2 regions of the Paenibacillus sp. Mc5Re-14 genome follow, and region 2 is predicted to be linked to the other one. Evidence: predicted binding sites of a transcription regulator. Region 2 holds the regulator's gene; the other holds the start of a gene.
The links. Region 2 encodes CtsR, which represses protease genes until heat stress. Its sites were predicted from a motif close to ATGGTCAATAAAGGTCAAACA; they were not measured.
Positions count from the first base shown of each region.

Region 1: clpP (ATP-dependent Clp endopeptidase proteolytic subunit ClpP) is a predicted target of CtsR. The motif match lies at 1,766-1,786, and genes of this name have one in related genera.

Region 1 covers NZ_CVPD01000001.1:2,277,901-2,293,788, forward strand. The annotation lists gene gap (type I glyceraldehyde-3-phosphate dehydrogenase) at 1-224, opposite strand, end outside; gene BN1546_RS10360 (sugar-binding transcriptional regulator) at 317-1,354, opposite strand; tRNA gene BN1546_RS10365 (tRNA-Arg) at 1,615-1,686, shown strand; gene clpP (ATP-dependent Clp endopeptidase proteolytic subunit ClpP) at 1,898-2,494, shown strand; gene BN1546_RS10375 (PdaC/SigV domain-containing protein) at 2,607-3,716, opposite strand; gene BN1546_RS10380 (SIMPL domain-containing protein) at 3,954-4,709, opposite strand; gene BN1546_RS10385 (HPr family phosphocarrier protein) at 4,983-5,252, opposite strand; gene whiA (DNA-binding protein WhiA) at 5,388-6,332, opposite strand; gene yvcK (gluconeogenesis factor YvcK family protein) at 6,338-7,324, opposite strand; gene rapZ (RNase adapter RapZ) at 7,337-8,236, opposite strand; gene BN1546_RS10405 (ROK family glucokinase) at 8,300-9,250, opposite strand; gene trxB (thioredoxin-disulfide reductase) at 9,657-10,610, opposite strand; gene BN1546_RS10415 (tetratricopeptide repeat protein) at 10,650-12,419, opposite strand; gene hisJ (histidinol-phosphatase HisJ) at 12,653-13,477, opposite strand; gene hisIE (bifunctional phosphoribosyl-AMP cyclohydrolase/phosphoribosyl-ATP diphosphatase HisIE) at 13,514-14,254, opposite strand; gene hisF (imidazole glycerol phosphate synthase subunit HisF) at 14,251-15,009, opposite strand; gene hisA (1-(5-phosphoribosyl)-5-[(5-phosphoribosylamino)methylideneamino]imidazole-4-carboxamide isomerase) at 15,021-15,752, opposite strand; gene hisH (imidazole glycerol phosphate synthase subunit HisH) at 15,845-15,888, opposite strand, start outside.
Region 2 covers NZ_CVPD01000001.1:3,163,847-3,179,734, reverse strand. The annotation lists gene gltX (glutamate--tRNA ligase) at 1-1,122, opposite strand, end outside; gene ispF (2-C-methyl-D-erythritol 2,4-cyclodiphosphate synthase) at 1,162-1,638, opposite strand; gene ispD (2-C-methyl-D-erythritol 4-phosphate cytidylyltransferase) at 1,635-2,333, opposite strand; gene BN1546_RS14360 (PIN/TRAM domain-containing protein) at 2,404-3,489, opposite strand; partial or broken gene pssA (CDP-diacylglycerol--serine O-phosphatidyltransferase) at 3,680-4,426, opposite strand; gene disA (DNA integrity scanning diadenylate cyclase DisA) at 4,481-5,557, opposite strand; gene radA (DNA repair protein RadA) at 5,570-6,943, opposite strand; gene clpC (ATP-dependent protease ATP-binding subunit ClpC) at 7,187-9,631, opposite strand; gene BN1546_RS14335 (protein arginine kinase) at 9,676-10,740, opposite strand; gene BN1546_RS14330 (UvrB/UvrC motif-containing protein) at 10,770-11,294, opposite strand; gene BN1546_RS14325 (CtsR family transcriptional regulator) at 11,379-11,843, opposite strand; gene eis (GNAT family N-acetyltransferase) at 12,382-13,569, opposite strand; rRNA gene rrf (5S ribosomal RNA) at 13,732-13,848, opposite strand; rRNA gene BN1546_RS14310 (23S ribosomal RNA) at 13,994-15,888, opposite strand, start outside.

The DNA of each region.
Region 1 (15,888 bases), 890 kb from region 2:
AAAACTTTAACTTCTTTACCGTTTACTTTGAAGAAACCATCATGTACTTCTACTTCCCCTTGGAAAGTACCTTGTGTTGTATCATATTTCAACAGATGCGCCAGCATTTTGGAATCTGTCAAGTCGTTAATTGCTACTACTTCAATACCTTCTACGTCTTGAATACGGCGGAAAGCAAGGCGTCCAATACGTCCGAAACCGTTAATACCAACTTTAACTGTCATGAGTGAGTTCCTCCCAAAGTTCGTTTAGTTTAGTTTTATATATTCAAGACAGACCCGAAAGCCCGTCAAGACAACACAATTAAAAAACCTTATCAATCTCTTAAATAACGGCTTACAATCTCGGCAGCAGCGCCTTCGTCGGTGACAAGAATGTCTTCCTGTCCGAAACGCAATACCGCATGAATAGCAGCCGCCTTGCTCTTGCCTCCAGCCACACCTAACACCGTCTCCGTGCGCCTGATGTCCTCCAAACGGAGTCCAAGCGTCAGCATTCTGTGAACAACGACGCCGTCTTCGTTAAAATAATAACCAAACGATTCGGCGACCGCGCCCTCATTGCTGATCTGGGCAAAGGTTTCAGGGTCAAGCTTGCGTCTGTGGGCCATTGCTATGGCGTTGCCTATCCCGTGAATGATAATACGACTCTCTCGAATCAGGCTCAATATATCCTGAATATTCGTATCCTCAAGCAAGGAGTTGTAAGCATGATTGCTGAGCAAATCCGGTACATGGAGCAGACGGTATTGAGCGCCGACCTTGCGAGCCATCGTGGAAGCAATTGTATTTGCCTGCATTTCCATGCTCTCTCCCAAACCCCCGCGTGCCGGTACAAACCATCCGCCTTTAAGCGGGCCGTTAGCAGGTAATGTCAGTTGTTCCGCCACATCTGCAATCGTCGTGCCACCTGTTACAGCGACCACGTCCTCGTCATCCATAACACTCAGCAGCGCCTTTGCGCCAGCACGGCCCAGTTCCTGCTTCGCTAACGGTGAAGCATCCGAATCCCCTGGAACGACAACCACCTTCCTCAAACCGTAGGCTTGACGAATCTGATCCTCCAATTGGGACAGGCCGAACAAGTTGTTCGCAATCGGCTCCAGCTGTTCCAGCAGATCCAGTCCTGCTTTGCTCACCTTCATGCCCACACTCTCAATCTCAATTAGCCCTTGCGCTTTAAGGAGATCAGTCTCAGCGCGCAGTACGCGCTCGGTCATATCCAGTGAAGCTGCCAGTGTTCTGCGTCCAATAACTTCGGACAGCATAATCTGATGCAGGATCGTGTACCTTTTTTTCAAAACATCCATGAGGTCGGGCAGAAGCTGCTTCTGTATTTCTAATATCTTTCGCATGCTTTCCACTCCCGCACACTTCTAAGTTCTGTCTCTATGCTATATCTCTAACTGGTCTTAAAATGTCCCGGGATAACTTTTTAAGTCCCACGTATATCTTACCCAATATTTGCTTCACATGCAAGTCTATCTGAACCTATATTTCTCAACTTTTTATGTGAATATGCGCACGTAATAAAAGCTTGCAATTCAATGCCGTATATCATATAATCATCTTTGTTTCCAAATTAATTAGTTAGTTGCTTGTAATGTTCATCTGTGCGCCCGTGGTCCAACGGATATGACGTAGGCCTCCGGAGCCTGAGATCGAGGTTCGATTCCTCGCGGGCGCGTCGTTTTATATGATTGGCTAAATGTTCCATATAATGTTTTTAACCAAAAAGAGCGCTGAGCGCTCTTTTTTTAATCAATAGTTTGACTTTCTTTGACTTTTTGTTTGAAATTGTTTATCATGTGGTTAATACGGTAACAGTTTATAAATAGGGATGTGTAATCGGCATATCCACCAAATCCACTAACGATATTTAAGGGAGGTTTTTTGACGTGAGCTATGTTCCTATGGTAGTAGAACAAAGTAACCGCGGCGAACGCGCCTATGACATTTATTCCAGACTGTTGAAGGATCGCATTATTTTGTTGGGCTCGGACGTCAATGACGTTGTAGCCAACTCAATTATTGCACAAATGCTGTTTTTGGCTGCTGAAGATCCTGAAAAAGACATTCACTTGTATATTAACAGTCCTGGCGGTTCCATCACAGCTGGTATGGCCATTTTCGATACGATGCAATACATTAAACCTGACGTATCTACCATTTGTGTAGGTATGGCTGCTTCCATGGGTGCTTTCTTGCTGAATGCAGGTGCCAAAGGCAAACGTTTTGCCTTGCCAAACAGTGAAATTATGATTCACCAACCACTGGGCGGTGCACAAGGACAGGCAACGGATATCGAAATTCGCGCCCGTCGCATTCTGAAAATGCGTGACAAATTGAACCGCATTCTCGCAGATCGCACAGGTCAACCACTGGAACGCATCGAAAAAGACACAGACCGTGACTATTTCATGTCCGCTGATGATGCCAAAGAATACGGTATTATTGATAAAGTGTTAACTAGCTCCTCTCCAGAAGGTGTATAAGAAAAGTGGTTTACTTCTGAATAGCTGGTAAATAGAAAGGCTGCCTCGGATTTTTGTATCCAGTAGGCAGCCTTTTTGATTTGCTATTTTTTAAAAATATAGGTCATCCAAATTATTGATTTTGTCCCGCAAAAGGCTTTCCGCCCTGAGGTAGCAGTTGAGCGAACGAGTAAGTAAACTCCGGAATTCCATACGCGTATGGGGCATAATCATACAAATCAAACACGATGGTTACTCCACTATTGGTCACATAAAAATTCTGATCTGCGGCCAACTCTTTAAATTTTTCAAAACCTTCGCCAGCCTGGAGCGCATCAATTTTTTTCTTCAAATCAGCATTCAAAAATTTTTTATAGTTCGGATTTGCCTTCAATACGTCAGACAATTGCAGCAGCTTGCCATCAGCGAGCGAGAACGTGTATCCTTTACGCGCCGTCATGCCATGTGCGCCACCTGTATACGAGTAGTCCTGCATAATCACACTTAGAATACCGTCCTTGTTATAGGCAATTGCAAAATCATTCTCGAAATCATACGGTCTTTCTGCTGTAACCTCTCCCTCTGCCACCATCTTTTTGCCTGCTGCCAATACTGTCTCTGCATGCTTTTTTAGCACATTATTAATGGTCTGTTGAGCCTCAGGATTCAGCTGGCTGCCGCTGATTTGTGGATACTTAATCTTATAAGATACCTTTGCATTGCTCGAAGCTGGAAGCGTCTGAGATGCAATTGTGATTGGATTTAGCTGGCTTTTACTCAATGTTACGGTTTTCTGAGCTGCATTCCACTGAGCATCGATACCCAGATAGTCTTTCAGCAGACTCATAGGAATGTACAGCTTCCCGGCGATCATTTTGGCATCCATGCTGCGCGTGTTGATTCCGTTCACATTGACATAGGCATCCGAGGAGGAGACCACGATATAGAGCTTGTTGTACCCACTCCCCACTGTATATGTCCCTTCTTTGGTGTCATAGCTCACCGGAATTCCCAAGCTGTCACGCAGTGCTGCCACTGGAATCATGGTGTTCCCGTTCACTTGAATACCTTTAGCGGCCAACGTTTTACCATTCCATTGGATGGCGATCCCTGGTTGCTGTGTTGTCGCTTGCTGCTGTTTGGTCGATGCTGCCCCAATATAGGAAACGGGAATAACCGCAACCCCTGCTAAAATTCCCGCTGCCAGCAATGCTGAGCCCCATTTTTTTGTATGTTTGTTCATCGTAAGTATTCCTCCTATTGCAAATCTGTATAATCTATGTGTTTTGATCACTTTTCTTATTATATCTATACCCTATTGTATGTAGTTTACAATCTGTACACTCCTTGATTTCAATCTGTACACCTAACAGCCATTAGCTATGACAGACTCATTACAAAACGGTTTCAATAGACAAAAGAAGCCAACAAGTCATCCTGCAATGTTGCAGGCGCTTGCGGCTCCGCTTAATGGTCTATACTAGTTCATCTCATATTGGGCAGACACTTGGACTTTCACCGTTACTTGACCCGACTGTATCTCTGTTCCGCCACTCATATCCATGAGCGCTTTGGACATGGCATTCTCACGTTGTGTGAAAACCTGAGCTTCCCCGCCATCTACTGTAACATTCACCAGAGCTCCTAAACCGCGTTTAGCTGATTTTGCTACAGCATTGGCTTTGGATTGAGCATTATCCAACGCCTTTGCAATGGCCGCTTCCTCATAAGCGGAAGGATTCTCTACGGAAAACTGTATATTATCTACGTTGTTTGCACCGGAGTTTGTAGCCTCATCCAACAGTTGACCAATTTTGTCCAAATTGCGGTATTTCACTGAAAGTGTATGGTTGGCCATGTAGCCTTTGAGCTTTTGTCCTTCTTTCTCGTTATAGGTATAGTTAGGCTGTACAGAGAACTGGCTTGTCTGAATATCGTCTGCACTAATGCTCCATTTTTCTTTTAACAGCTGTGTAACCTTGTTTATTTTCGCAGCATTGGCTTTTTGAGCAGAAGCAGCGGTGTTTCCTTCCGATTGCACACCAATAGAGAGATAAGCGATATCTGGCTTAGCCATTATTTCGCCACTTCCGCTCACGTTAATCACACCATTCGCCGTCGTCGCCGTTGCTGCATAAGCGCGATCAGCTCCCGTCCACAGCCCTCCTGCTACTCCTCCAGCTAATAATGCTCCTGCAAGAATTGCTGTGCTTACTGTTTTTGTCCAAACTCTCATTGTAGTCAGCCTCTTTCTTGAAAATGTTTGTACCTTCCAGACGGAAAAAACGGGAAAAGGTTGCAGTCAAGCGGTATAAATTTCCGAAACAGAGCATTGCCCAGGGGTTTTAATTATTTGTAGCTTGGACTTAACGCGGTCGCTATATTCAAATAAATATACACAAATAGCTTAATGGTGGGGCTGGTTGAATATTTTTTTCTGGATACAAAAAAAAGCCCCCGAGGGGGCTTTCACTAAGAGCATACATCATATCACAAAGCAAATGTTCGTTTATTGATTTTCCAGCTCTACCTTACTAACCAGACTTACTAAAGCGTTTACAGCCTGTTCGGCGTCCGCACCTTCAGCACTAATATTGATTTCAGTACCTGTACTGATGGCGAGGCTCATAATACCCATGATGCTCTTGGCATTAACCTTTTTGTCTTCTTTTTCCACAAAAATTTCAGATGAATATTTATTCGCTTCCTGTACGAACAACGCAGCAGGTCTGGCGTGCAGTCCTGTTTTCAAGCGTACGACTACTGGATGTTTTGACATGTCAGCTTACCCCCTCATCAAATAAATCTGGACGCTATTTACTCCATTTTATTTATCACATTATAACATTAACCCGGGACAGACACTAGAAAAAAAACTAAAAAAACCGGTTCTAAAAGCCCCACAGACCCTCTTTTACGGAATCAGGCCGTTTTCCCCCCTGATTTTGTCAGCCATCTCATCAATTTTGCGAAGTCGATGATTTACACCCGATTTACTCACGACCCCTTTGAGCATTTCCCCGACTTCTTTCAAATTCAAATCGGGATGAGCGAGCCGAATTTCTGCCACTTCACGCAGTTTATCTGGCAAGGTCTCCAAACCAACTTCCCTCTCCAGCAACTTAATATTCTCAATTTGCCGGACAGCAGCTCCGATCGTCTTGTTCAAATTAGCTGTTTCGCAATTAACAATACGGTTTACGGAATTGCGCATATCGCGCATGATACGTACATCTTCAAATTTGAACAAGGCTTGGTGCGCCCCAATGATACTGAGCAGCTCAATGATCTTCTCGCCTTCCTTGATGTAAAGGATAAAGCCTTTTTTTCGCTCAATACAGCGGGCATTGAGATGAAACTCATTAGCAAGGTCAACTAGCGCCTGACAATGCTCCTCATACATCGAAGAAATTTCAAGGTGGTAAGACGATCCCTCTGGATTATTTACAGAGCCACCTGCCATAAAGGCACCCCGCAGATAAGCCCGCTTACAACAGTTTTTCCGAATGATATCCCGATTAATCCCGTCAGTGAACAAGAAACCTTCTGAGACAATATAAAGCTCCTTTAGCAGCTCTTGTACACCATTAGGAATACGGACAATATACACATTATTTTTTTTCAAGCGCATTTTTTTCCGTACAAGCAGTTCGATGTGAAGTTGAAAATGCTTTTTGATCAAGGAGTAAATCCGCCTTGCAATCGCGGCATTTTCTGTGGACACGTCCAATATCACCCTTTTATTCGACAGTTGTACGGATCCGAGCATACGTATGAGCGCAGACAGTTCCGCTTTTTCACAGCAGGGCTGGCTTTCAATCATCGTAAGCTCTTTTTTCGTTTGTGCCGCAAAGGACAAGGGACTCACCTCCTTCTTAACATCCAGTTTTGTACCAATTGGTAAATATGCTGGCTCAGTTTGTCGGCGTCATGCCGTAAATACGTGCGGAACAGAACTAACGTATCTGCCACTACTTTATATCCTCGATCAGCCAGCTCGCCCATGTCTACTTGAACAGGCTTAGCTCCCTGCTCGGCATACATTTCCTGTACTTGGGGTGGAATTTCTCCGTTATTTACAATGACATAGTCGAACAGATGATGCCCTACATGCTCATAGATCGCTTGCAGGTGATCTCCCACTGTATAGCCATCGGTTTCCCCCGGCTGGGTCATCACGTTGCAGACAAATATTTTGATAGCATCTGATTTCACCACAGCCTCAGCAAGTTTCGGTACAAGCAAATTCGGTAAAATGCTGGTATATAGACTGCCGGGACCAATCAGAATCGCATCGGCTTCATTAATGGCTTCCACAGCCTCAGGCAACGGCTCCACGTGAGTCGGTTCAAGAAAAACACGTTTGATTCGTCCGCCCGCTTCTGGGATTTTGGACTCCCCGGTGATCACCGTGCCATCCTCCATCTCGGCGCTGAGCACAACGCCTTCTTCAGCCGCCGGCAGTACGCGCCCTCGGACAGCAAATACACGGCTAAGCTCACGCACCGCCGTTACAAAATCCCCCGATATATCAGTCATCGCTGCTAAGATCAAATTCCCCAAGCTATGGCCTGACAACCCTGATCCAGCACCGAAACGGTATTTTAGCATATCTGACATGACTGGTTCCACGTCAGCCAAGGCAGTCAGCACATTGCGGATATCCCCTGGAGGGGGCATCTGCAGCTCACTGCGCAATATCCCGGAGCTTCCGCCATCGTCAGCGACTGTAACAATAGCCGTAATATCCAGCGGCTTTTGCTTCAAGCCCCGCAGCATGACGGACAAGCCGGTTCCGCCGCCCATAACAACAATACGTGGGCGCTCCCGTTGTGATCCGGTCTCTTTCATGATTTCACCTCATTAATGCCGGTCCCGATCAGCATCCCGATGCGAAACAGAAACGGATTCTGTCTCGCTGGCACCCAGCATTTTTCCTAAATACTCCGATATTGCAACTGAACGATGCTTACCTCCAGTACAGCCAATACCGATAATGACCTGGCTTTTACCTTCTTTGCGATACTGCGGAATCAAAAAGTGCAACATATCCAGCAACTTGGTCAGGAACGCCTGAGTCTCCGGCCACTTCATGACATAATCATATACATCGCTATCCTGTCCCGTGTGTGGACGTAGCTGGTCCACATAGTGGGGATTAGGCAGGAAGCGCACATCGAATACAAGATCGGCATCAATGGGAATACCATATTTGAAGCCAAAAGAAGTAATATTCACGGACAGCATACTGCTCTCCAGATGAGAAAATCTCGAAATAATCCTCGCCTTTAAGGTTGCAGGCTTCATCGTACTTGTATCAATAACCTGTGTAGCGGAGCTTTTGAGTTCCTCCAACATCTTACGCTCCAAACGAATCCCATCCAAAGGCATACCATCTGGAGCAAGCGGATGCCGTCGACGGCTTTCTTTGTACCGCTGTACGAGAACACCGTCATTCGCATTCAAGAATAAAATTTCACAATGAATCGTAAAATGATCTTTAATATAATTAAGCGATTCCGACAAGGCGGTGAAAAATTCTCGTCCGCGTAAATCAATGACAAGAGCCACTTTGCCTATTTTACCGTTAGACTGCTCAATCAACTCGGCAAATTTGGGAATCAGCACAGGGGGTAAATTATCAACGCAGAAGAAGCCCAAGTCTTCAAGGCTCTGCACCGCAATGGTCTTCCCTGCGCCTGACATCCCCGTAATAATAATGAGCGTTGCCCACGGCGCAGCATTTTTTAGATTGTCTGTCATATGGACTTCCCTCTCCTTTTGCTTCTTCGCTCTATGCCAGTACCCCTATCATCAACCTGTGGATTAGGAGCGTAGCAGCAACCCTGCAGCCCCTACGATACCCGCGTCATTCCCTAACACCGCTGGTACGATATATACACCTTTTTGAAGCGGTTCAGGTGCCAGCTTGGCGTATACGCGACGCATCTCTTCAAACAAAAAGTCGCCTGCTTTAGAAACACCGCCGCCTATAATAAACAATTCTGGATTGAGCACAGCGGCAACAGCTGCCATCGATTTCCCCAAATAAAAGGCAGCCCGGTTCACGATACGCAGCGCGACTTCATCCCCGGCTTTAGCAGCATCGAATACTTCCTTAGCAGCAATGTGATCTTCCAGCGCCAGAGAGGTCCGGTCGCCACGTTCCACAGCATCCTTGGCCATACGAATGATGCCTGTTGCGGAAGATACAGTTTCCAAGCAACCTATTTTGCCGCATCCACACTGAATAGCCTCCAGATCAGGCACGACGCTGATATGGCCAATTTCCCCAGCCATGCCCGAAGAACCTTGATATATTTTACCGTTTATAATAATACCGCCACCTACGCCTGTTCCCAGGGTATAGCATACGCAGTTTTCAATGCCTTTGCCTGCACCAGCCCAAGCCTCACCCAGCGCAGCAACATTCGCATCATTGTCTATTTTCACAGGCTTGCCAATCCGGTTCTCTAGGAGCGCACGGATCGGTACGTCACGAAAGCCAATATTAGGAGCGAGGACAATAATACCATCACGAACATTCGTAAAACCTGCAACGCCTGCACCGACACCCTTTAGTTGATCCCACTCATAAGGAGATTCCTCAACAATGTGCCGCACATATTTTTCGATATTACCAATGACAACGTCTACACCTTTATCGGTTTCGGTTGGTCCCTCATATGTGTGCAAAAGCTGTCCGTTTTCATTACAAATGCCGACTTTAATCGCGGTACCGCCCAAATCGACACCTACATAGATACTTTCAGACATGTTCCAAGCCACCTTTTATGTTTACTTAAAAATCTGGTATGAAATATAGCTTAAAATTCCTGCCTCATAATAGTAATCCTACGTTCCAACTATAATTGAAGCCCCCGTTACGGTCAAGGACACTTGCCTGTTGAAAAATGTACGATTAGCTGAACTTTTAACCTCATGCCTCCATAAGAAAAACGTCTATTGACGTACTTTCAAGGAAGCCAGACCACGCTTAACGGAAATTTTCCTTGCGATTAAAGAATTGTTCAGCTCCGCTGAACATTTATAAATACTATAATCATAAAAAGGAGAAAGCCTGTGCAAATGCACCAGGCTTTCTCTTCCTGAACAAACAACGGAGCTTAACAGAGGGCCATTAGCCCCTCACATTAGCCACTTTGTGTATTATAGACACCCTTTATTGATCCAGTGTTTCGCTCCAGTCGTGGACAGCGCTGCCTTCAAGATACTTCTCGCAATCCATAGCCGCCATACAGCCCGTTCCCGCAGCCGTAATGGCTTGTCGATAACGGTTATCCTGAACGTCCCCACAGGCAAAAACACCCGGGATATTCGTTTCCGTCGTGCCTGGCTTCACTTCAATATAGCCGTGTTCATCGGTATGGATCTGTCCGTTCAGAAAGCCTGTATTCGGTGTATGCCCAATCGCCACGAACACGCCATCTGCCTCTATTAGCTCATCCTGGTTGGTCTCATTATTGTGTACTTTCAGGCCCTTTAAGCCAGTTTCTCCCGTCACAACTTCCAGAGGAGTCCGGTTTAATGCCCAATGTACTTTTTCATTTTCGCGTGCGCGGTCTTGCATAATTTTAGATGCCCGCAATTCGTCACGACGATGGACCAAGGTTACACTGGAAGCAAAACGGGTCAAGAAGCTCGCTTCCTCCATGGCTGAATCGCCACCGCCGACCACGATAATCTTTTTCCCACGGAAAAAGAAGCCGTCGCAAGTTGCGCATGTGCTAACTCCGCGACCTACATTGTCCTGCTCACCTGGAATGCCGAGGTATTTGGCGGACGCACCTGTAGCAATAATAACCGACTCCGCCTCAATGATACCTTTACCCTCTACCTTCACTTTAAAAGGGCGCTTGCTGAAATCGACTTCCTCTACCCAACCGGAAGTAAACTCAGCGCCAAAACGTTCGGCCTGCTTGCGCATGTTATCCATCAGCTCAGGTCCGAGGATACCTTGCTCAAAACCCGGGAAATTTTCAATTTCAGTCGTTGTGGTCAGCTGCCCACCGGGCTGCATTCCTTCAATGATCAGCGGATTCATGTTGGCGCGTGCCAAATAAATAGCGGCTGTGTAGCCTGCAGGACCTGTACCAATAATTATGGATTTATACATACGTTTGTTGCCTCCTTTAAGTGATGTTTGGAGCAGGTCTCAGACCTGCTTTTTAAACGTGGAGAGCGGCTGCTTCAGCTTCTGTTTGATACCACACACGCTGTCAATTTGACGTGCGTAGCGGCTTACGGTCGATACGGAAATACCATAGCGGTCGGCTACTTCCTGATAGGTGACTGAATGATGATGCATTTTGGCTGTCAAATATTCCAGCGCAGCTGCCCATCCCTCAGTATGCTGAACCATCGGGACTTCTGGAGCAAGCCGATCCAGATACTCCTGCCAAAGTGATCTCAAATCATGCTGCATGGCCGGATCGGATGATTTGCTCATGACGGTCAGTACCTTGTCCAGCACGGCCTGCCATTGTGGATCAACTGACGAAGCAGAGCTATCACCTTCGGTTGTATGCGGATCTTTCTCAGCCTCCAACCGCTCAGGATGCTCCGTAACCGCGTGTGTATTCTGTACTTCCTGCTCTGCCAGCTCTTGCAATACTTGCAGAGCACGGCGTTTGAGTTCACTCTCCTGATCCGGGTCTTCTACGAAGGACTCCAGCGCCTGACGCACCTCATCGTCACCGATCAGGCTTAACGCCTGAATGACCTGAAGCTGAGTCGCCCGGTCTCCGTGGCGCAAGGCCCAAAAGAAAGATGACCGGATTAGCGGGTCCTTCTTCATACTGTCAGGCACCTGCTCAGCACCAAACTTCTCCCACATGCGGAATTGCTCTTCAAACGGGAGATGATAGTGATAGCTGAGCACTTGCAGCGGTGTACCTTCCTGCTGAAGCTCTTCCAATCTGGACAGGAAAAATCTTGGAACCTCCGAGGAAGCATCCTGCTTTTGCAAATGACTCCATAACCGCCGAGCTTCCGCATATCTTCCTGTATTGCTGGCAGCTACCGCTGTGTAATGGTACAAAGAAGCGTCCGCATTGTTCTCTCCATTGCCATGAAGCAACCTACGAAAATGTCTGTAGGCCTCCTCATGACGTCCGAGAATCCCCATAGTGGTCGCCAGCTTGAATACCTGCTCCTCCTGAAACGGTATAGTGACCGCCAAGGTTTGAACCAGACGATCCAATTCCGGACCGCCGCCTTCGTGCTGATAAAAAATCGCCAAGTTGCACAATGCGTGTAAATTACCTGGCTCATCCTCCAACACTTGAATAATGGTAGCCTTAGCATTTTGGAACAATCCCATGTAGTAATACGCTAGCGCGAGATTATTCCGCGCAGCGAACATGTCTGGTTGCTCCTCCGAAATTTGCTTGAGCAGTTGGGCTGCCTGAGCAAATTTCCCTTCCTCCAGCAGAACACGGGCCTGATCATGCTCAACCACTCCCTGCCGGGCCTTAATGCGGTTCAGCTTCGTCGGACGGTCCAGCTCATAATAGAGCAGCTCCATCATTTCCTCGGCTTCATCAAGAAACTGGCCTTCTTCGTCCTCCTCCAGGTACGTGACCAATGCTTTTTCCGCTTCTTCAAACTGCTCCATATTAGCGTAATTATTCGCCATATAGAAATAACATTCTGTCATCGACGAGTCTACGTCACTCAGAACAGAGGACAGGATCTCATTCGAACCTGCATAATCCCCCATCTCTGATAATATACCCGCCATATTGCAATGATTCACCGGATTATCCGGTTCATATTCAACGGCTTTGCGAAAATATTTCAATGCCTTGTCATAATGATTGCGATCAAGCGAGCGCACAGCTTTCTCAAAAAAGAAAGATGCGTCGAAACGCAAAGCAATAATCTTAGGGCTAGGTTCCGAAACTCGCAGATGTTTCCCTTTCATAAATAACCAAGGCACCTCCTTTAAAAGTAACTGACATGTTCATACCCTTCAGTATACCACAACTTCAAAACGACTTGACAGTCGATCCTGCCTTATTCCAAAAAACGGTTTCGTGCTCGTATCCCGGTAGATACATATACAAAAATACGCAAAATAGCCGAGCGCATTTTCCCTGTATGAAAGGCGCGTTCGGCTAGCAACTAGATATAACATTTTGATCCAATAAATAAGTATTATAGCGTTAACGGAACCCGTGAACGTTCACGATGCTGAAATACGGCAAGCTCGCGATAGCCGACTTCATATAAAAGTGATCGCGCCTTCTCCAAGTGCTCAGACAGCTTCGCTGGATCATGGGCATCCGAGCCGATGGTCAACGGGATACCTAGCGTGAAAGCTTGCTCCAGCATGCGGCGGCTCGGAAACATTTCGGCACAGGGTTTGGAAAGCCCTGATGCATTGAGTTCCATTGCCCGACCGCTGCGGGCTACGGCTGAGAGTGCGGAGCGCTCCAATTCACGCAGCTCCTCCTCTTCCTCTGGTTTCGGATGATAGCCGAAGCGCTTAATGACATCCAAATGACCCATGATGTCATACAACCCCGTAGCGGCCGCCTTGGAAACCGCATCATAATATGTGCGGTACACCTCTAGCACATTTTTACCTTCCCAATGGTGTACCTGACGGAAGTCGGTGACATCCCACTCACCGAGAAAGTGGACGGAACCAATCACATAATCCCATGGGTATGCATGGACGATATCTTCGATTTCGCGTTCCCAGCCCTCGATATAGTCGCCTTCCAAACCAACACGAATATCAATTTGCCCTTTATAACGCTCCTTCAGATCCAAGCATTCTTCCACGTATCGGGGCAGCTCATCCATAGGCATCGCCATTTCTGGATAATAGTTGGCTGGTTCTACATGCAGCAGCGGCATATGATCGGATAAGCCGAGCTGATCCAGCCCCAGCCGGATCCCCTGCTGCACATACTCCTCCAGACTTCCTATCGCATGCCCGCAGCGGGAATGATGCGTATGATAGTCAATTTTCATGCAGCCCTCCCCCTTTCAAATCCTACAATAGCCGTCCTAATCACGACGAGGGCGTTCATGACGGCGATTCAGCTCAGCCAGCACGTCATCGAGTGGTAGCTTGCGCTCCTGCAACAGCACCAGCAGGTGATAAATCAGGTCGCTGACCTCCAGACGCAACTCCTCATTATCTTTATTTTTGGCTGCAATGATGGTCTCAGATGCTTCTTCGCCAACCTTTTTCAGGATTTTGTCTACACCTTTATCAAAAAGATAGGTCGTGTAGGCTCCTTCAGGACGCGTCTCCTCGCGTTCCTTAATAATTGCTTCCAATTGGGCAAGCACCTCAAAGCGGCCTTCTGAAGCAATGGGAATAGCATCGGTACGAGTTACCGACACTTGAGCTCCTGCTTTTCCTGCCACAGGTGTTACAGCTGTTCCTGGCACGGAAATATCACGAGAAAAGCAACTCGTTGCGCCTGTATGACAGGCCGGACCGCTCGGAATGACACGCACCAATAGAGCATCGCCGTCACAATCCAGCTGGATGGAGGAGATCTTTTGCGTATTCCCAGAAGTTGCTCCTTTGTGCCACAGCTCCTGTCTGGAACGTGACCAGAACCAGGTCTCTCCTGACTCCAAAGACCGTTTCAGTGACTCGCGGTTCATATAGGCCAGCGTCAACACCTGAAGTGTAGCATCATCCTGCACAATCGCCGAGACAAGCCCCGCCTCGTTCCAGCGGACATTATCCAGTATCTGCTCCAGTGGTAGCTGTTGGTTCAATTCGTTGCTCATCGTATCTCCACTCCTCTGCGCTTCAAATCCCGTTTCAGCTCAGGGATTCCGATTTCTTTATAGTGAAAAATCGTTGCTGCTAATCCAGCATCCGCCTTACCTGACGTAAACACGTCATAGAAATGTTCCTGTTTGCCTGCTCCGCCGGAAGCAATAACTGGAATCCCTACGGTATCCGAAACCGCGGAAGTCAGCGGCAGGTCAAAGCCATCCTTAGTTCCGTCTGCATTCATGCTGGTCAGCAGAATCTCACCGGCCCCCAGCTGCTCTGCTTCCTTGGCCCAGGCCAAGGCGCGAATACCCGATGGCGTGCGGCCTCCGTGCGTGTATACTTCCCATTCGCCCCACGCCTCATTGTACTTGGCATCGATGGCAACAACGATACATTGTGAACCAAAGCTGCGCGCACCTTCCGCGATCAGCTGAGGGTTGCGGACAGCCGCCGTATTTACGCCGATTTTATCAGCACCGGCACGCAAAATGCGTTTCATATCATCGACATGAGATATCCCGCCACCTACGGTGAAAGGAATAGCAATTTCTCCGGCTGTCTGTCGAACTACTTCTTCCATCGTGGCACGATCTTCAACCGAAGCGGAAATATCCAGAAATACGATTTCGTCCGCCCCTTCCCGGTCATAAAGCGCAGCCAGCTCCACCGGGTCACCTGCATCGCGCAAGTTCACAAAATTAACGCCCTTAACCACCCTGCCATCCTTTACATCCAGACAGGGAATAACACGTTTAGCCAGCATGCCTACTCCCCCTATGCCTTTACTACAGCTTGTACGGCAACCTGTAAATCAATGCTCCCTGTATACAATGCTTTACCCACAATAGCTCCGCCCACGCCTTCTTTCGCATAGGTACTCAGTGTGATTAGATCATCCATCTTGCTGACTCCGCCGGATGCAATCACGGTTCGTCCACTGCTTTTGGCAAGCGCTGCAATAGCCTCTACATTCGGGCCCTGCATCATGCCGTCACGGGAAATATCTGTGAAAATAAATGTTTCCGCTCCCTTGGAGGCCAGCTCAGCAGCCAATTCATCTGCTCGAACCCCCGAGGTTTCGAGCCATCCACGCGTAGCCACATAGCCATTTCGCGCATCTAGACCGATGGCGATCCGATCACCGTAGGTACCCAATACCGCTTCCGTAAAAGCACGATCCTCAATAGCTGCCGTGCCCAAAATCACCCGGCTCACGCCCAGCAACAACAGCCGCTCCACATGCTCAAGCGTACGTAAGCCACCGCCCACTTGTACAGGCACTTGCACCGCAGAAGCAATCCGTCCAATGAGCGCATCATTCACCGGTTGACCTGCTTTGGCACCGTCCAAATCAACCAAATGAATGTAGGAGCCGCCCAAGCGCTCCCATTCTCGTGCTACTTCCACCGGATTTTCGTTGTATATTGTCTCCTGGTTATAATCACCTTGTACCAGTCGTACACATTTGCCATCGCGAATATCAATCGCCGGGTATATCGTGAACAAAGTATGACCCCCTTATGAACTAATCAACAGCTATATACCTTCACACCCATCAACGCCCAAATTTGAGCCTACCAACACAAATGCTCAAGTAGTTATGCTCGCTTTTCCGCTTCCGCCAATTCCAAAAACTGACGAA
Region 2 (15,888 bases):
CATTTGTTCTTGGTATAAGCGGACAAGAGCTTTAGCCCAATCCTGTTGTTCCGTCGATAATTCATTCGGCAACAGCCCTGCTGCCTGCAAATGTGGAATGGCCATGCTCGCAATCCGCTCAGGATCAGCTTTTTTAATATAATGATTATTCAAATAAGCAAGCTTGTTTGTATCAAATACAGCTGGGCTTTTGGACAAACGATTAGGATCGAAAATCGAAATCAGTTGTTCCCGATCATAGATCTCTTCCTCGCCTTCCGGAGACCAGCCCAACAGTGCGATAAAGTTGAATATAGCTTCCGGCAGATAGCCCAGCTTATCGTACTGCTCCATGAACTGAATAATGGATTCATTTCGTTTGCTGAGCTTTTTGTGATCCTCGCCTACGATCAGCGTCATATGACCAAAGCGTGGAGGCTCCCAGCCGAGAGCTTCAAAAATCATCAACTGCCGCGGTGTATTAGATACATGATCTTCGCCCCGTAGTACATGCGATATTTTCATCAAATAGTCGTCAACCGCTACGGCGAAGTTATATGTCGGAATACCGTCTTTTTTGACGATAACAAAATCGCCGCTTTCCTTGGAATTGAACGTAATTTGACCTTTAACAATATCATCAAACGTATATTCACGATCTTCAGGTACGCGAAAACGAATACTTGGTACACGGCCCTCGGCTTCAAATGCTTGGCACTGTTCTTCTGTTAAATCACGGTGTTTTCCTGAGTAACGTGGTGTCTCCCCACGTTCCATCTGTTCTTCACGCTCGCGTTCAAGCTCCTCTTCCGTACAATAACAGCGGTATGCCAGACCACGATCCAGCAAATCCTGCCAGTATGTTTTGTAGATGTCCAAGCGTTCGGTCTGGCGATAAGGTCCAAACTCGCCGCCCACGTCTATACTTTCATCCCAGTCCATGCCTAACCATTTCAAATATTTAAGCTGGCTTTCTTCTCCACCTTCAATATTGCGTTTCACATCTGTGTCTTCGATGCGAATAATAAATTTCCCGCCTTGATTGCGGGCAAACAAATAATTAAATAATGCTGTTCTGGCATTGCCAATATGCAGATGCCCTGTAGGACTTGGTGCATAGCGTACACGAACTTCCGTGCTCATATAATCTCCTCCAAATAGAATTACTCAAGATGATAGCATTTACTTGATTAGACAGACAACCGATTGAGCCGCAATTCCCTCGCCTCGCCCGGTAAACCCGAGTTGCTCCGTCGTTGTCGCCTTAACATTTACCTGGGACGACTCCTCTGCTTCCAGCACCCGGGCGATGATTTCATTCATCTGCGGGATGTACGATGCCATCTTGGGCTTCTGCGCAATAATCGTAGAATCAATGTTCCCCAATCGATATCCCCGCTCTTTAGCCAGCCCCCACACATGCTCCAGTAGCTTAAGACTATCTGCGTCCTTAAATTCAGGGTCGTTATCCGGAAAATGCTTTCCGATGTCTCCCAAGCCAAGCGCACCCAGGATAGCATCGCTAATGGCATGCAGCAGCACGTCTGCATCGGAATGACCTAGCAAACCTTTTTCATACGGAATATGTACGCCTCCGATGATGCATGGCCTTCCTTCCACCAGCTGGTGGACGTCAAATCCTTGCCCTATTCTGATCATTTGATATCCTCTCCCTCTGTCTTTACCCATAACTCCGCCATCTCCAAATCCTCAGGCGTAGTAATTTTGATGTTTTTATAGCTGCCTTGGACGACAGTAACTGGAATGCCTAGCAGCTCCACCAGCATAGAATCATCTGTCCCCAAAAATCCTGACTGCTCCGCTTCCTCATAGGCCCGCAGCAGATCGGAAAGACGAAAAGTCTGTGGCGTTTGAATACTCCACAGACTTCGGCGATCCGGCGTTGCTGTAATGATACCATCCCCGTTCACTTGCTTGATTGTATCCTTTACAGGTACTGCCGCTACAGAAGCACCAGTACGCTGGGCAGCCTCCAGGCATGAACGTACAAGCTCAGGTTGAATCAGTGGACGCACACCATCATGCACCATCACCCAATCTGTTTGCAAGTGGCGCAAACCGCGATAAACCGAATGCTGGCGTTCACTGCCACCAGCCACCACTCGTACATTTTTACCAATCTTGTATTGATGAACCCAGTCTCTGCAACGTTCCACGTCTCCAGCTCCAGTAACCATCACCATTTCATCCACTTCAGGCATTGCTGCGAATATTTCAAGTGTATGTATGAAGATGGGCTTGTCTCGCAAAAGCAGAAATTGCTTGCTCTCCTGCGTTCCCATACGGGAGCCGCGCCCGGCCGCCACAATCACGACTCCTACCTGATTGTTCATTCAAATAACTCCTGCCCTGATCGCACTTGGACGATCCGTATGATAACACATCTACTTCATCATACCTCGTTTATTGAGCTTTTTCCAATAATTTCGGTTTAGCAAAGATCATGCGACCCGCAGAGGTCTGAAGTACACTTGTGACCAGCACTTCCATGAGAGAGCCAATATAGTCACGTCCACCCTCCACAACAATCATCGTACCATCATCCAGATAAGCTACCCCCTGCCCATGCTCCTTGCCGTCTTTGATAATCTGCACCATAATCTCCTCACCGGGCAGTACGACAGGCTTCACTGCATTCGCCAAATCATTAATGTTCAGCACAGACACACCTTGAAGTTCGCATACTTTATTCAGGTTAAAATCATTAGTTACAACTTTACCCTGCAACACCTTTGCAAGCTTAACCAGCTTACTGTCGACCTCTGAAATTTCCTCAAAATCCCCCTCATAAATGAGCACATTCACATCTAGCTCTTTTTGGATTTTATTCAAAATATCCAGACCCCGCCGTCCACGATTACGCTTAAGTAAATCTGAAGAATCTGCGATATGCTGAAGCTCCTCCAACACAAATTCAGGAATCACAATGGTTCCTTCAATAAAACCTGTCTTGCAAATATCCGCAATACGCCCATCTATAATGACGCTGGTGTCCAAAATTTTATGTTCCTCCAGCTTGCGTTCTTCTACATCCGCTCCCCGACCAAAAAAACCTGAACTCCAAAAGGATGACAGCTCGTCCCGTTTTTCTAGCCCTACCATCAATCCCACATATCCGCATACCAAGGTAACCGCGGTCTGGATAAGTAGACCAGGTGCCCCCAATCCTGAAAAGAGTGGGTAAACTGCCAAGGAAAGGATCAGCCCCACTGCTAACCCCATCACACCTGCCATCATCTCATTCATCGGAATTCGTACCAAGCCTTCAATACCCTGCTGCAATCGATTCGCCACGGACGCCCCTGCGAATGAGCAGCCAGCCATAAATAGCACTGCTCCCGCTAACATCCAAACAGCCATTCCTGGTAAAGAACCATCACTCAACCATTGTGGCATCCACGATACGATGCCTCCTATCCGCTGGTATAACGTATAGCCAAACCACGCGCCGCACAATCCTGTAAAAGTTAAAATAGCCTTTCTCCACATTGAGTCTCTATACCTCCTTTATTTTCTTTTCAATAGTCTGCTATTTATTCGATACATAGCACTTCCCTTACCAGTATGATCCATTTCTCACATAACTAACCCTGTGTTTTCACTTTTTATGCATAAAAAAAGCATTTATCTCCCTGAATGAATCAAGGAAATAAATGCTTCTTCTAGTTCTTGTCTGACACTAACGTTGCGAATGACGATATTGGTCGTCCTGTTCTTCTTGATTAGAACGATCTCGTTCCCGTCCACGTCTGCGTGATAGCTTCCGAATGTTCAGCTTCATACCGTACAATGCATATAGCACCAATGGTACAAAAATCAGCTTCGACAGCTGATCAGGAAATTTAACGGCCAGAAACACCGCTGCAATTACGACCCATGGAGCAATCCAGATCGCCTTTTTCGGAAGACCGACCTTTTTGAAATTCGGATATCTCATGGAGCTAACCATCAAATAAGAGACCAGCAACATGGCAATCGACATGTATAACAAAGAAATCTCGTTATGGAATAAGGACAAAGTGGCTAATACGCCACCTGCTGCCGGAATGGGCAGACCTGTGAAATAACCTGGTACACCGGGACGTACGTTAAAACGAGCCAAACGCAATGCTCCGCACATCGGAAAAATGGCTGTAACCGTCCAAGCGAGAGCCGAATTCGCATCATGAAAAGCAACCATGTACATAATAACTGCGGGAGCAACACCAAAAGATATCATATCTGATAAGGAGTCCAGTTCTTTACCGAATTCGCTCTGGGCATTCAGAGCCCGGGCCATCCTTCCATCCAGTCCGTCCAACAACATGGCGACAATAACCATAATAGCGGCAAGGCTGTATTTTCCGTCTACGGCCAATAAAATGGCGATCATTCCGAGAAACAAGTTACCCAAGGTACACATGTTCGGAATTGATTTGGTAATCATCTCTTCACCTCAATGTATGAATTGTTCCATTATAATCCTTTCACTGTATTACATTTACATTTGTCTGTCAATGAAAACTTGTTCCTGCAAACGTTTAAGCCCTTCTTTAATCGTACGCGCACGAACCTCTCCTATACCATCCACTTCATCCAGTTCTTCAATCGTTGCTGTCATGACATGTGGAAAACGTCCAAATCGTTCCACCAGATTATGAATAATTACATTTGGCAAACGAGGTATTTTATTCAGCACCCGATATCCGCGTGCAGCAATATATTCTTCTGATGTCGCTGCTGAAGAAGGGTAGCCTAATAAACGTACAATATGATTCACATCCAGTAATTCGTCGTCCGTAGAACGTTTGAGTCCCAATATAATTTCACGAATCTTCTCGTCGCTGTCGTCTTTGGCATAATCCTTATACAGCAACCAAGCTTCTTCCTCGATATTGCTGACAAGCTCCTCCATCTGCATGCTAATCAACCTGCCCTCATTTCCGAGCTCGTTAATAAATCGTTTGATCTCCATTTTGATGCGGAGCACCATTTCGATTCGTTGAATGACATTAACGACCTCTGGCATGGTAACCAACTCTTCGAATTCAGACGCAGTTAAATTGGTTGAGGCTTGCCCCAATACGGATCTATATTTTTCCAGCGTCTGAATGGCCTGATTAGCTTTCGTTAAGATAACCCCAATTTCCTTGAGCGCATACCGTAAAGTCCCCTGATACAACGTAATAATATTACGACGCTGGGAAATAGACACAACCAGTTTGCCAGTCTGCTTCGCAACTCGTTCTGCCGTCCGGTGCCGAATCCCCGTTTCTATGGACGAAATGGAGGAGTCAGGAATCAATTGCGTATTGGCATATAAAATTCGTTTTAAATCCTCGCTCAATATGATTGCGCCGTCCATTTTAGCCAGCTCATACAAATAGTTCGGTGAAAAATCACAATTAATAGAGAAACCGCCATCCACGACTTCCATTACTTCCGGGCTATAGCCAACGACCAGAAGAGCACCCGTTTTGGCACGCAAAACGTTTTCCAATCCGTCGCGAAAGGGAGTTCCCGGTGCCACAAGCCGCAGCAAATCGTTCATTTTATCCAGTTGGCTCGCTTCCTTCATTCTCAATGCCCCCTAATCTAATGCAGCTGCCAATGCATCTGCCACCGTTCCAACTCCTATAATTTGTATCCCTTTCGGATGTGTCCAGCCCTTTAAGCTTTTCTCGGGCATGATCACCCGTTTGAAACCTAACTTCTCCGCTTCTCGCACACGCTGTTCTGCTCGGGATACAGCCCGCACCTCGCCTGTCAGTCCTACTTCACCAAAAATCACATCGTACGGCTTGGTAGGAGCATCCCTAAAGCTGGAAGCAATGCTCACCGCTATAGCTAAATCCACCGCTGGTTCATCCAGCTTCACGCCTCCAGCAACGTTGAGATAAGCGTCCTGGTTTTGCAAAAACATGCCCATCCGCTTTTCTAGGACGGCAATGATTAATCCCATCCGATGATGGTCGATCCCCGTACCCATTCGGCGTGGAGATGGAAAATGTGTAGCTGCAATTAGTGCTTGCAGTTCAACCAATACAGGTCGGGTTCCCTCCATACTGGCAACGACGGTGGAACCTGCCACCCCCAGTGGCCGTTCGGACAAGAAAAGTTCAGAAGGATTCGCCACCTCACGCAAACCACTTTCGGCCATTTCAAAAATACCAATTTCATTTGTAGAACCAAAGCGATTCTTAACCGCACGCAACAGCCGATACGTATGATGACGCTCTCCTTCAAAATAAAGTACACAATCGACCATATGCTCCAACAAACGCGGACCTGCAATAGCGCCTTCCTTGGTCACATGCCCTACCAGTACTGTAGCAATACCTAATCCTTTGGCAATCCGCATAAATCGTGAAGTACACTCGCGCACCTGTGCTACACTACCAGGCGCACTTGTCACCTCAGGTAAATATACAGTCTGTATCGAGTCGATGACCAAAAACTCTGGCTTCAAGCTGTCCACTGCTTCTTCAATCGTCTCCAAATTCGTCTCACATAATACGTACAGACTGGGAGACAAGGCACCGAGGCGATCTGCACGTAGCTTTGTTTGGCGGACGGATTCCTCACCAGACACGTACAGAACCTTTAAACCAGTTAAAGCCAGCTCATTAGAGGTTTGCAGCATAAGCGTAGACTTGCCGATCCCCGGATCACCACCCACCAGAACAAGTGAACCTGGCACCACACCTCCACCAAGTACACGATTTAATTCACCAATTCCCGTCAAAATTCGTGTTTCTTTGCCACTTTCCACTTCAATAATAGGAAGCGGTTTGTCTTTTGTGCTATGAGTAAGAAGGGAAGATCCCATTCCTTGAGTTTTTACAACGCTTTCCGTTTCTTCGACCATGGAATTCCATGCCTGGCATCCAGGGCATTTTCCGTACCATTTAGGCGATTCATAGCCACATTCCGTACAGGAAAATTTAGTTTTCACTTTAGCCATACTTTATTCCCTGGCTCCTTCTTGACGACGATGATGTCAAATTTATTCTTCACACAGCACCTGAAAGAGCTGTAACAATAAAAGTTTACCATTGAAGCTTGGCGGACGTAAAGCAGTATCACAAACTTTCCCAAAGCTTTTAGCCTACCCTTTCAAGGTATTCAATACACAAAAAGGGTGCCTTCGCAATAGCTTTCCAGCCTGCGAGACACCCTTTTCTAATGTTTTATTTACTAAACTGCTTTAGGACTTCGCGGATACATTATCCTTTTTCGTTACTGTCAATGCACCGTTCTCTTCATCAATGTAGAGAGAGTCGCCTTTAGAAATGTTTCCAGTCAACAGTTCCTCGGACAGGCGATCTTCAATATGCTTCTGGATTGCACGACGCAATGGACGCGCACCATACGCTGGATCGAAGCCTTCCTTAGCAAGGAAATTCTTAGCCTTGTCTGTCAACTCAAAGTCCACCTCATACTCATTCAGACGCTTACGCAGCTCCTCAGACATGAGTGAAACAATTTCGGCAATATGTTTTTCTTCGAGAGAATGGAAAACGATAATTTCATCTATCCGGTTCAAGAACTCAGGACGGAAACTTTTCTTCAGTTCATCCATCACTTTGCCCTTCATGTTATCGTAATCCGCCCCAGCGTCCACAACAGCTGTAAAGCCAAGCGTGGAGTTACGTTTGATTGCCTGCGCACCAACGTTGGAAGTTAGGATGATGAGTGTGTTACGGAAGTCAACAACACGACCTTTGGAATCCGTCAGACGTCCATCCTCCAACACTTGCAGCAGAATATTGAATACTTCTGGGTGTGCCTTTTCAATTTCATCCAGCAACACAACAGAGTAAGGCTTACGACGTACCTTCTCAGTCAGTTGACCGCCTTCTTCATATCCAACGTACCCTGGAGGCGCTCCTACCAGACGGGATGTGGAGTGCTTCTCCATATATTCGGACATATCAATACGGATAACCGCATTTTCATCACCAAACATAGATTCAGCCAAGGCGCGTGCCAGCTCTGTTTTACCAACCCCAGTTGGACCGAGGAAAATAAAGGAGCCAATTGGACGCTTCGGATCTTTCAGACCGGCGCGTGCCCGGCGAATCGCCCGGCTTACTGCCTTAACAGCTTCGTCCTGCCCAATCACCCGTTCATGCAACAGTTGCTCCATATTCAGCAAACGATGTGTTTCTTCTTCTTTTAGCTTGCTGACTGGGACACCAGTCCAGATGGCAACAACCTGAGCGATATCCTCTGGTGTAACTTCGGAATCTGTACGCCCCTGTTGTTCTTTCCATTGGTTTTTAGTGACATCCAGCTCTTCACGAATCTTTTGCTCTGTATCGCGTAGCGCAGCTGCCTTTTCAAACTCCTGACTTTGTACCGCTGAATCTTTTTCCTTGCGGATATCTTCCAGACGGTTTTCCAGCTGTTTCAGGTTTGGCGGTACTGTATAGGAATTCAGCCTTACCTTGGAACCTGCTTCATCAATAAGGTCAATAGCCTTATCCGGTAGGAAGCGATCAGTAATATAACGATCTGACAATCTTACTGCAGCTTCAATAGCCTCATCCGTGATTTTTACACGGTGATGCGCTTCGTAACGGTCGCGCAGACCATACAAGATTTGGATTGCTTCTTCTGGAGAAGGTTGATCCACTGTAATAGGTTGGAAACGACGCTCCAAAGCAGCATCTTTCTCAATATATTTGCGATATTCATCCAGCGTAGTAGCACCGATACATTGCAGCTCGCCACGTGCCAGAGCAGGTTTCAGGATGTTGGACGCATCAATTGCGCCTTCCGCTCCACCAGCACCAATCAGCGTATGCAGCTCATCAATGAACAGTACGATATTTCCGGCTTGACGAATCTCGTCCATAATCTTCTTCAAGCGATCCTCAAATTCACCACGATACTTAGTACCTGCTACTACAGAGCCCATATCGAGTGTCATTACGCGTTTGTCGCGCAAGGTTTCAGGAATCTCATTCGCTATGATTTTTTGTGCCAATCCTTCGGCAATCGCTGTTTTACCTACCCCAGGTTCACCAATCAAAACAGGATTGTTCTTTGTACGGCGGCTGAGCACTTGAATAACACGCTCAATTTCCTTGCTGCGTCCAATAACGGGGTCCAAGTTGTTTTCCTTCGCAGAAGCCGTCAGATCGCGTGCCAGACTATCCAGGGTTGGCGTGCTGACATTAGCTGGAGCACCGTGATGGCTGGAAACTGCCTCGCTGCTGCCGAGCAATTGAAGCACTTGCTGACGCGCTTTGTTCAAACTGATACCCAGGTTGTTCAGAACACGTGCTGCCACGCCTTCACCTTCACGAATAAGACCTAGCAAAATATGCTCGGTACCTACATAGGTATGACCCAATTTACGTGCTTCATCCATAGACAGCTCAATGACTTTTTTGGCACGTGGAGTATAGGCAATGTTCGTCGGTTGCTCTTGACCGCGTCCAATCAGTGTTTCCACTTCATCCTGGATTTTTTCCAGTCCCAGCCCTAAACCGATTAAGGCTTTCGCTGCTATTCCTTCGCCTTCACGAATGAGTCCTAGCAAAATGTGCTCTGTGCCAATGTTGTTGTGTCCCAATCGAACAGCTTCTTCCTGGGCCAAGGCAAGCACTTTCTGTGCACGTTCCGTAAATCTTCCAAACATCATATATCCTGCACCTCCACAATGTGTATTTCAGATCATTCTATATATTAAAGGGTTGTGCCTAATTTTTGCCGGATCAGCTTCGCCCGGTACATATCGCGCTCACCGGTATTCATTTTATCCCCAAAGCTTTTTTGCAGAAAGCCAGGTTGCGTCATCACATTAAGCTCATTCATCGCTGCAATGGAAGGACGCTCCAAAATCCCTAAATCTACACCGAGACGTACATCGGACAGCCGCTGTGCAGCCTCCTTGGAATCCAAAACTGCTGCATATGACAAAATACCGAATGAACGCATCACCCGATCTGTAATCCGCAGCATGGATTCATTCATCAATCGTTCTCTGGCAGAACGTTCGTGCTCTATAATTTGCAGCACCACGCCATGCAGATTCTCGATAATTTCCGCTTCGGTTTGTCCCAGGGTAATCTGATTAGATACCTGAAACAAATTTCCAACTGCTTCGCTGCCTTCACCATAAATGCCGCGAACTGTAAGACCGACCTGTGAAACAGCGGACAATATACGATTGATTTGGTGAGTCATGACCAATGCAGGTAAATGCATCATCACCGAAGCTCTCATACCTGTGCCGACATTCGTCGGACAACTGGTCAGAAACCCCCTCTGATCATCAAATGCATAATCAACATGCGCTTCAAATGCATCATCAATGACCATAGCACGTTCCCAGGCTTCTCTCACCTGACATCCCGGATATAAGCACTGAATACGCAGATGATCCTCTTCATTTATCATAACACTAACTGATTCATCATCACTAATCAACACAGCACCGTTGCGAGATTCGTTCGCCAAATTAGGACTAATTAAGTGCTTCTCAACCAGTACCTGCTTGTCGATCTCATCCAACTCGGATATTTTCAAGGTATGAAAAGTACCAAAACGACGCAAATCATCATACTGAAGGATATCCGTTAAGCGTTGAAGCACTTCTTCCGACTGCTGATTGGTAGCAAGCATGGGAAAAGGCAGATGCTGCAAGTTACGCGCAATTCTTACCCGGCTGCTAATGACAATCTCCGAATCCGCAGCATCACCACGCATCCAATCACTTAGCGGCTTTTCCGTAAATCGGATATTGGGCATCACGCATTCCCTCCTACTCTTCACAAACTTTACTCTTCAGTCATTTCTTTTTCAAGCTTTCTGATTTGATCCCTAAGCTCAGCAGCTGATTCGAATTCTTCCTGTACAATGTGTTGTTGCATCTCTTTTTTCAAATCATCAATTTGCCGTTTAACCTTTAATCGGCCTCCAGTACGGACCGGAACTTTCCCAACATGACTCGTACTACCATGCACACGCTTGAACAGAGGGTCCAGACGACTATCAAAATATTGATAGCATGATGGACATCCAAAACGTCCTAGCTTACTAAACTGTGTATAAGTCATACCGCAATCCTTGCATTGCAGATTTTGGGGAACAGTGTGACCTGAAGACTGGCTCTTTGTGCTGGAGTCAAAATCCAACATCCCCGACAACAAGCTATGAATCGAAAAGCCATTAGGTGTTCCAGGGATCATCTCCCCTTTTTCCTTCGCACATGTCTCACAAATATGAAATTCTGTCTTTTCGCCATTCACAATTTTGGTGAAATGCAAAGTTGCCGGCCGCATATTACATTCTTGGCACAGCATAAAAGCACCTCCTTCAACGTCAGGATTTTTACAAATCCCTACATCTGAATTGCAAATCTCTATTCACTGGTTAATGGATACTAGCTATTTGGCCGCCAGCAACGAGATCAGCATAGCCTTAAGCAATCTTGCTCGCAGTTGGTCACGATAGGGAAGCTTTAGCAATAATGTATCTCTTGATAAAGCAGCCTTCATTAGACCAGCTTCCCTTTTGCTTAAAAAATGAGCTTCCTCTAACTGATAAATCAATCCTTCTGCTGCCGATTGGCTAATTTCCTCCCCGATGCTCTGATGAAGGTGTGTATGGATCGCATGTTGTGCAGGTAATTGAATTCGCTGAATTCGAATGTAGCCTCCACCACCGCGTTTACTTTCCACCACATAACCTTTTTCCAGCGTAAACCGGGTACTAATTACATAATTAATTTGCGACGGTACGCAGGAAAAGCGGTCAGCCAGATCATTGCGCTGAATCTCCACTAAGCCTTGGGGACTTTCCAGCAGCATGCTCTTCAAATATTGTTCAATAATGTCGGAAACATTGCGCATTTCATCATCCTCCACTAACGGAAACGCAAGTATTCAAGTACATTTCACGCTCCACAGAGTCCGCCGTATATTGAACTTAACCAAACGATATAGTCACGAATCTAAGCTGCATTCAGGCTATTGCCTGTTGTACATCCATTGGAATTGTACCGTTTCGTTTCTAGTGTGACCTTTATTTGCGATAAATCATACACTTCACTTCTGTACATAAGAAGCAGCTCCTAACTATACGCAAATCATGTCGTTATTTTTTACTTTTTTGCTGTCAAATTGATATATATGGCCAATCCAACAACATAATACTTCTGTGGAATCACACTGATTCCAATTGACTTTGACTTTCTTTGACTATATTCGTATTATAGCACAAATTTCATTTTTGCCAAGGGGTCAATACCATTTTTCGCAATCTAATTATGTTTTATACCATATTACAAAAAACTCTTCCCATTATGGAAAGAGCTTTGAGTAATTATGATAAACCACATCCTATTTGGTTAAAAAAGTTGGACATTAAGAAGAACCAATTGGACCTTTATCAGAAAAAATCCAATAAGAACGTTTGTTTTATTGGTATTACACGTTTAAGTGCAGCCACAGACTTACTGCTTCCTTCAATACGCCCCCAATTAGACAGGTTATCAGCTTGCTGGTAGCCGAGCATTAAACTTGTTAATGACTGAATCCCCAGTTTCAAGTCAGCTGCTAAGGCGTTGTCAGATAAATTGCTTGTATCCACTCTTGCCAGATGTCCTTGCCCCTCCGTAGTAATTGTTAATCTCCATACTCCTTCATTCCAAGGGGCATACCGATCTGTCAGATGTAAGGTCAAACTTGTTTCTTCTCCAATCTGCTCAAAAGGGTATCTCTCTACAAAAGCAACTGCATCCACAATACGCCCCATAAAATAAGGCACCGTTTCCTGTTGAATTCGCGGATCATCGAGTAAAAAGGGCAGGTTGTCATCTGCTGGAACGTAAATAAATTTACCTTGGGTTATCATTGAGTCATGATTTGCAAAATAAGTCCACAAAGCCCGACGTGCCGTCTCATTTTCATATACCAACTCATCACAATTTAACTGTTTATCTTCTATTTTGTATAGTGCATATCCCTGAGGATTGCCTGCATCCGTGTAATATACTACAGTTCGATAATTTTCATTTAAAATCCGTTCCTGCCACCATTCCTTATCTCGTACCAGCGTACCATTGTAACGTGGAGCATACGATTGATACACTTGGTCCAATTCTGAAATATTTTTGATATCCCGTTTGACTATACCTTCTGTTTTAAGTTTAGCAGGGAATTTATCAATTGGAATGACGTACTTTTTGTACTCCGTATATGTTTCCCATCCAAATTTACGATAAAAGGCAAATGAGAATGGATGCAGAAAAGAAAGGCTTTGTCCTGCAGTCTTCATCTCTTCAAGCGCATGCGTCAACAAACGTGAAACCATACCCCCGCGACGCTTTTCCGGCCACGTTGCCACACCAGCAATGCCCCCCATATCAAAAACCTGACCATGTATGTATACTTGTAGCGGCAGCAAGGTCAGTTTAGCATTCAATTCGTGCCCGTCGAAGATTCCCCATGTTTGTTCTGGTTTGAATTTCTTCTTAGCTTTCTCCAGATCCTCCGGGGGCATTGTAAACTGAAAAGCATACTGGGATAATTCAATAGCTGCTTCAAATTCCTCACGTTGTAATTGCCTGATCTTCATAACTTCGTCACCTCGCTCGTATACTTGGACCTTTTAAAAAAATACGCACTTAGAGTGTCGCAAAGCATCTTCTCTCTGTCAACCTTAGAAGCAGGTGTCCATCCACAAAATACATAAAAAAAGGATGATAACCTGCTAAGGTTATCATCCTTTTTCACTTTTGCTTGGCAACGTCCTACTCTCCCAGGACCCTGCGGTCCAAGTACCATCGGCGCTGGAGGGCTTAACGGTCGTGTTCGGGATGGGTACGTGTGGAACCCCTCCGCTATCGCCACCAAACATGAATTTACACCGTAAATTCTTTTTCAGGAATCAGCATCGCCAAATGCTGTGTGTTTGTTCGTGTAACTTCAGCTACTTGAGCTGATGATATACTGAACTTACACCCTGAAAACTGGATCCGAAACTTCCTTGCGTCTTATCTTAGGATAAGCCCTCGACCGATTAGTATTGGTCAGCTCCATGCATTACTGCACTTCCACCCCCAACCTATCTACCTCGTCGTCTTCAAGGGGTCTTACTTACTGGGAAATCTCATCTTGAGGGGGGCTTCACGCTTAGATGCTTTCAGCGCTTATCCCTTCCGTACATAGCTACCCAGCGGTGCTCCTGGCGGAACAACTGGTACACCAGCGGTACGTCCATCCCGGTCCTCTCGTACTAAGGACAGCTCCTCTCAAATTTCCTACGCCCACGACAGATAGGGACCGAACTGTCTCACGACGTTCTGAACCCAGCTCGCGTACCGCTTTAATGGGCGAACAGCCCAACCCTTGGGACCTACTTCAGCCCCAGGATGCGATGAGCCGACATCGAGGTGCCAAACCTCCCCGTCGATGTGGACTCTTGGGGGAGATAAGCCTGTTATCCCCAGGGTAGCTTTTATCCGTTGAGCGATGGCCCTTCCATGCGGTACCACCGGATCACTAAGCCCGACTTTCGTCCCTGCTCGACTTGTAGGTCTCGCAGTCAAGCTCCCTTCTGCCTTTGCACTCTTCGAATGATTTCCAACCATTCTGAGGGAACCTTGGGGCGCCTCCGTTACTCTTTAGGAGGCGACCGCCCCAGTCAAACTGCCCACCTGACACTGTCCTCGTACCGGATCACGGTACCAAGTTAGAACCTAGATACGATCAGGGTGGTATCCCAAGGATGCCTCCCTTCAAGCTGGCGCTCAAAGTTCTACGGCTCCCACCTATCCTGTACAGATCGTACCCAAATTCAATATCAAGCTGCAGTAAAGCTCCATGGGGTCTTTCCGTCTTGTCGCGGGTAACCTGCATCTTCACAGGTATTAAAATTTCACCGGATCTCTCGTTGAGACAGCGCCCAAGTCGTTACGCCATTCGTGCGGGTCAGAATTTACCTGACAAGGAATTTCGCTACCTTAGGACCGTTATAGTTACGGCCGCCGTTTACTGGGGCTTCGGTTCATAGCTTCGCCCGAAGGCTTACCACTCCCCTTAACCTTCCAGCACCGGGCAGGCGTCAGCCCGTATACTTCGCCTTGCGGCTTCGCACAGACCTGTGTTTTTGCTAAACAGTCGCTTGGGCCTTTTCACTGCGGCCCCCTCGGGCTATTCACCCTACCGAGGCACCCCTTCTCCCGAAGTTACGGGGTCATTTTGCCGAGTTCCTTAACGAGAGTTCTTCCGCGCGCCTTAGAATTCTCTTCTCGCCTACCTGTGTCGGTTTGCGGTACGGGCACCTTCTCCTGGCTAGAGGCTTTTCTTGGCAGTCTGAGATCATGACCTTCGCTACTACAATTTTCGCTCCCCATCACAGCCCAGCCTTACGATGTGCGGATTTTCCTACACATCAGCCTCACTGCTTAGACGGACATCCATCAGTCCGCGTCACTACCCTACTGCGTCACCCCATCGCTCATAGCGGATTACGGTGGTACAGGAATTTCTACCTGTTGTCCTTCGACTACGCCTATCGGCCTCGCCTTAGGTCCCGACTTACCCTGAGTGGACGAACCTTCCTCAGGAACCCTTAGGCTTTCGGCGGATCTGATTCTCACAGATCTTTTCGTTACTCATACCGGCATTCTCACTTGAATGCAGTCCAGCGCTCCTTCCGGTACACCTTCAACCCGCATTCAACGCTCCCCTACCCCTGATGCAAGCATCAAGCCATAGCTTCGGTGGTGTGTTTAGCCCCGTTACATTTTCGGCGCAGAGTCACTCGACCAGTGAGCTATTACGCACTCTTTCAATGGTGGCTGCTTCTAAGCCAACATCCTGGTTGTCTGTGCAACTCCACATCCTTTCCCACTTAACACACACTTGGGGACCTTAGCTGATGGTCTGGGCT